One region of the Macrococcus sp. GL_134 genome, then DNA from elsewhere that is predicted to be linked to it. Evidence: riboswitches for the same ligand, from Rfam matches in the RefSeq annotation. Region 1 holds a riboswitch; the other holds the start of a gene.
What was found. A riboswitch is a leader RNA that binds a small molecule or an ion and turns the genes downstream of it on or off. The one in region 1 is predicted to bind S-adenosylmethionine.
Positions count from the first base shown of each region.

Region 2: linked by a shared signal. The riboswitch ahead of AC3IPL_RS00460 (hypothetical protein) and the one ahead of metK (methionine adenosyltransferase) in region 1 are both predicted to bind S-adenosylmethionine.

Region 1 is NZ_CM174409.1:1,518,421-1,521,571, forward strand. It holds gene AC3IPL_RS07810 (nuclease-related domain-containing protein) at 1-672, opposite strand, end outside; gene metK (methionine adenosyltransferase) at 841-2,031, opposite strand; SAM riboswitch class I at 2,131-2,230, opposite strand; gene pckA (phosphoenolpyruvate carboxykinase (ATP)) at 2,416-3,151, shown strand, end outside.
Region 2 is NZ_CM174409.1:84,385-87,535, forward strand. It holds gene AC3IPL_RS00450 (ABC transporter ATP-binding protein) at 1-455, opposite strand, end outside; gene AC3IPL_RS00455 (FMN-dependent NADH-azoreductase) at 674-1,309, shown strand; SAM riboswitch class I at 1,365-1,464, shown strand; gene AC3IPL_RS00460 (hypothetical protein) at 1,537-1,842, shown strand; gene kynA (tryptophan 2,3-dioxygenase) at 1,927-2,766, opposite strand; gene kynB (arylformamidase) at 2,763-3,151, opposite strand, start outside.

The DNA of each region.
Region 1 (3,151 bases):
TGCCCGGCGTTTCAAGTCTTCAATGTTATCTCGTAATGAGCGGAAATAGACAGCGCCTTTCTCCTCATCTCGTTCCATCGCAAGTGTCTGTTCGATGTAAGGGTCGATATCCAGCAGACTGAATATATGTTCAAACATCGGTTCCTGTGAGAACTGTGTCTGATCTACGCCGTGATAGATATGCCCTTTCCAGTAATGCGAATCAATGATGTATACACCTGTTCGTGTCAATACGATGTGGGCAATTTTCTCTGTCCGCTTCAGATCACGTCCGGGAATAAAGACATTGGCAAGGACATGCATATCTTCAGGTCTGATTCGTTCGTTTCGGACAAGACGTTCTTTGAGCTGAATCAATGTCAGATCCGTCAAATACTCGCCACCGTTTTTGGACAGATGTTTCAAGCTGTCGATTTGAATGGCTTGTTTAGATACTTGTTCATCATAGATCTCTTTCTGCTGGGCGAACGCTTTTTTCTGTTCAAGCCGTTCTTTCTCAGCTTTGTCCTGCAGTTCTGCTGACAATTTCTGTTTGTCATCTGCATGCTGATCGGCCAGTCTCAGTCGTTCACGTTTTGCTTTGCTGTTAGTAACGATCCAGAGCACTAAGAACAGCAGCGCCAGAACACCGAGCGCAATAATAATGTAATGAAGCGGTGTAAGTTCAGTCATGAAATTCTCCTTTGTATATATAGGTTTATTCATATTATAATCAAAATTTACGTTTTCTTCAGTATTATTCATAAAATTTCATCTGATCAATTTTGAGAATATTACTCTTTTTTCAGCCGAACTCACAAAAAAACGGAAACCCGTTCAAGGTTTCCGCTGTCTAAGATGTTATTGAATCGCTGCTTTCAAGCTGTCGACTTTGTCTGTCTGTTCCCATGGCAGCTCGACATCTGTACGGCCGAAATGTCCGTAAGCAGCTGTCTGCTTGTAGATCGGACGGCGCAGATCAAGCATCTTGATGATACCTGCCGGACGTAAGTCGAATGTGCTGCGTACGGCTTCTACAAGTGCTGATTCTGAGTAGTCGCTTGTACCGAACGTATCGACAGAAATCGATACAGGATGAGCCACACCGATCGCGTAGGCTAGCTGTACTTCTGCTTTGTCAGCAAGCCCTGCCGCTACGATGTTCTTCGCGACATAACGTGCTGCATAGGCGCCTGAACGGTCTACTTTCGTTGCATCTTTACCAGAGAAGGCACCGCCGCCGTGACGGGCATAGCCGCCGTAAGTATCAACGATGATTTTACGGCCTGTCAAGCCTGCATCCCCTTGAGGTCCACCGATAACAAAACGTCCAGTCGGGTTGATGAAGTATTTCGTTTCGTCATCGATCAGTTCTGCGGGAACAACAGATTTAATGACGTGCTCTTTAATGTCCGTCTGAATCTGCTCCAGCTCAATTTTCTCATGGTGCTGAGAAGAAATAACGATTGTATCGATACGTTTTGGCTCGTTATTCTCATCATATTCAACAGTGACTTGTGTCTTACCGTCCGGACGTAAGTAGTCAAGCGTACCGTTCTTACGCACTTCTGTTAAGCGACGTGCCAGTTCGTGTGCCAATGAAATCGGCAGCGGCATTAAGCTCTCTGTTTCATTACATGCATAGCCGAACATCAGCCCTTGGTCACCTGCACCGATAGATTCAATGTCAGAATCAGACAGCTCTTCGCGGTCTTCAAGCGCACGGTCAACACCTTGTGCGATGTCTGGAGACTGCTCATCAATCGCAGTCAGAACAGCCATCGTCTGGAAGTCATAACCATATTTAGCGCGCGTATAACCGATTTCTTTCACTGTTTCACGCACGACTTTTGGAATATCGACATAGGTCGTTGTTGTGATTTCGCCGGCAATGAGTGCCATCCCAGTGGTCACTGATGTTTCGCATGCAACACGTGCTTTAGGGTCCCCTTTTAAGATTTCATCAAGAATCGCATCTGAAATCTGGTCAGCAATTTTATCCGGATGTCCTTCTGTCACTGATTCAGAAGTAAATAGTTTACGATCTGCCAATTTAATATCTCCTTTTTCTATGAAAGTTATACGGTTTATCCATAAGAAAAGCCTTCTCCACAATTAAGAGAGAAGGCTCGATTAATACAAGTCCATTCACTCTTATCGTTCAGATGAAATCTGCAAACGGTTTGGCACCTTACTTAAAAGGTTGCTGGGCTTCGTAGGGTCCATGTCCCTCCACCACTCTGGATAAGAGAATCCGCAAGTAAGATAATACTAAACTATTTGTTAAACGTCAATAAATTTAAGAAATACATAATTTTCTGTCTTTAAAAACTGCTTGAGAATCTGCCGTGATTAGTATAGACTATTGGGTCTGTTATGTTATACTATTTGATGAAACTGCTTACATTGCAGAAACTATTACTGGAGGATTATAACATGAACGATACATCGACGTATAATGAAAATCTGGATCAATTACTAGCAAAACCTTCTACTAAAAAACAGTTGTCTCGCACTCAGCTGATTCAGGACATACTGGATAATGGTGAAGGTGTTCTTACAGACTCAGGAGCAGTAAAAGCAGAAACAGGAAAATATACGGGTCGTTCGCCTAAAGATAAATTTATCGTAAGAGAAGCTGAAACTGAAGATAAAATTGACTGGAACGCCATCAACCAGCCCATCGAAGAGGACGTCTTCTTGAAACTTCTCGACAAAGTGACTTCTTATTTAAACACAAAGGACAAAGTCTATGTCTTTAACGGGTATGCCGGCGCCGACGCTGCGACTCAGCTGAAACTGACTGTCATCAACGAAATGGCATGGCACAACTTGTTCGCCCGCACGATGTTCATCCGTCCCGAAACGACTGAAGAAGGATTGAACATCTCACCTGACTTCACTATCATCTCAGCGCCGCACTTCAAAGCTGACCCCGAAGTGGATGGAACGAAATCCGAGACATTCATCATCACAAGCTTCAAACACAAAGTCATATTGATCGGCGGAACTGAATATGCCGGCGAAATGAAAAAAGGAATCTTCGGTGTGATGAACTATTACCTGCCAGATAATGACGTGATGAGCATGCACTGTTCAGCAAACGTCGGCGAAAACAAAGACGTCGCCTTATTCTTTGGACTATCAGGTACTGGTAAAACGACGTTATCAG
Region 2 (3,151 bases), 600 kb from region 1:
ATCCCACTAATGACAGATGGAAAGTGGCGAGTGATTAAATCTTTTAGAACAGAAGTATCATTAACGATACGACTGACAGACTCACCGCTTTTTGTAGTATCAAAATAGCTGACCGGCAACTTTAAGAACTTATCCCAAATAATTTCGCGTAATCCTCTGATAATACTTTGCCCCACATTAGCTAGTACATAGTTAGACACTCCATTGAATATGGCACTTAGTAAAAATACAAAGATAATTAATAGGATTAAACCTGTCGTAACAGAGTCTGTATCAAATCCGTCGATAAAACGCTGCGTCAACATGGGTACAATCAACGAACCAACTGTTCCTATCAAGGTCATTGCAATTCCTAATATAAATAGCTTCCGTTTAATTCCTGAACGTTTCAACAGCTGGTAGAAATCTGAGAATTTTGCTGTCGATTTTTCTTTTGCTGTGCTTCCACGAGCCATTGTCATTCCTCCGATTGTTGTTCATTGATGTACAGTGATACATTCGTATTTACTTTAATGATGATGTAAATTGATGTCAAATGATTGAAAACCATAAGAGTCTATCAAGTAATGTTTTACACTTTCGATTAAAATTAAGTTTAAAGGGTTTCAATCATTAGAAATATTAATATAATAATTATATCAAATATAATAAATATATAAAGGCGGCTAATATTATGACTCAAGTTTTATACATTACAGCACATCCAAACGATGCAGCGGCTTCATTCTCTATGGCAGCTGGTCAATCATTCATTGACAGCTACAAAGCAGCTAATCCAGATCATGACGTCGTTCACATCGACTTATACAATACATTCATCCCGTTAATCGACAGCGACGTTTTCTCCGGCTGGGGTAAATTACAGTCGGGTGAAGAGTTCGCAAAATTATCTGAGACAGAACAACAAAAAGTTAATCGTTTAAATGAATTAAGCGATCAGTTTGCTGCTGCTGACAAATATGTTTTTGTGACACCATTCTGGAACTTCTCTTTCCCGGCAGTAATGAAAGCATATATCGATGCAGTCGCAGTTGCAGGTAAAGCATTCAAATATACAGCTGAAGGCGCAGTCGGCTTATTAACTGACAAAAAAGCACTTCACATTCAAGCACGCGGTGGTTACTATTCAGAAGGACCAGCAGCTGAACTTGAACTTGGCAACCGTTACTTGAAACAAATCATGAACTTTACAGGTGTGCCGTCATATGAAGAACTGATTATTGAAGGCCATAATGCAAACCCTGAAAAAGCAGAAGAAATCAAAGCTGACGGTATTAAACGCGGTGAAGCATTAGGTAAAACATTCTAATACTACACAAATAGAAGGTAGTATGATATAATCACTTTACAAATTAATAGCTCGTATCTTATTCAGAGCAGGTGGAGGGACTTGGCCCTATGAAACCTCAGCAGCAGGCTTATGCACTGTGCTAATTCCAACAAGTATATCTTGAAAGATAAGAAGATTCTCTAATAGCTCTTCTTGATTTTAAGATGAGCTATTTTTTTGTGACTAAAATAACCGGGGGGCAAAAGATGAGAACAAGAGCAGATATTTTAGCAGATTTAGAACTAGTGGAAAACTATAAACCAGTCAATTATAGTAGTTCCATGATAAAGACAGCAGACAGAAACCGTCTCGAGCGAGAACTAGAAGAAGTCGAAAAGAGTGAGCGTAAGATGGACTTCTACCGCCTCAACCAGGTGGAGAGAGAACCACGTCAAAAAGCAGGAGAGGCTATTGCAGCACAGCATGTAAGTAACGATAAAGAACTGAAGCTGGAACTGGATGGTTATACAATAGCGATTAAAATCTATAAAACGAACAGCACGGCTGAATAGAAAAAGATTTAACGTGGAAATTAACGAGAAACGGCCTTCAAACCACATTTGAAGGCCGCTTTTTTAATGAGATAAGATGTTTCATTACAGTTCAGTTCGCAGCTGCCACAATTCAGGGAAGAAGTACTGGTCGAGCACTTTCTTCAAATAATTGACTCCTTGCGAACCACCAGTACCGACTTTAAATCCAATGATGCGTTCTACTGTTTTCATATGTCTGAACCGCCACTGCTGAAATAGATCTTCTATATCGACAAGTTCTTCGGCAAGTTCATACAACTGCCAGTATTTTTCGCTGTTTCTATAGACTTCTTTCCAAGCTTCTTTCACGCTGTCATTCGCTGTGTAAGTAATGCAAGGCTTTCTCTCAAGGACATCAGCATCAATATTAAGTCCAGCACGATGCAGGGCATGAATCGCCGCATCATAAAGGCTCGGTGTGCTGTAGGCTTCAAGCAGCTGCGCATGAATTTCCGGCTCATGTGAATAAATCTTCAGTATATAATCTGTCTTATAGCCGAGATAAAATTCAATCACCCGATTCTGATAGGACTGGAAGCCTGAAGAATGGCCCAGCTTATCGCGGAACTCTAAATATTCGCTTGGCGTCAATGTAGAGAGCACATCCCATACATTTTTGATCTGCTGCTGAATTTGTGACACACGCGCAAGTTTCTTGAATGCTTCGCCGAACTGATCGTGCTGAACGTTATGGACGGCAGCTTTCAGTTCATGAATCAGCTGCTTCATCCATATTTCGCTGACGTGATGGACAGTGATGAACAGCATTTCATCATGATGACCGCTGAGTGGATGATGACTGGCAAGCAATGTCTCGAGACCGAGATAACTGCTGTATGTCATGTCCTTCCTGAAATCTGTATGAATGTTCTGCTCATCTTCAAATGCTTGATGCTTAGTCATGACACCGCTCCTTTTGGTCGGATGACTGCACGAACAGGGCTGCCGTCAGCGTCTTTTAAAGCAAGAGGCAGGGCGATCAATTCATAGTTGCCGGGCATGACATTGTCCAGCATAACATTCTCAAGAATATATATATCATGTTCATAAAGCGCGTGATGACCTTCTAAAGCTTTACTTGAAATGTCATCGACTGAAGGTGTATCGACACCGATGAGTTTAACACCGAGCGAATTCAAATATTCAGCCCCGTCCTTAGTGACCCCAGGAACATTTTCCGGGAAATGTTCCGGATTGTTAGGAAGTGATGTTTTGATCAATACACGTTCAACTCGTTCAGTCAGCTGTGATTGAAGTGCTGCTGCTGAAATGGCATCATAGCCACTTA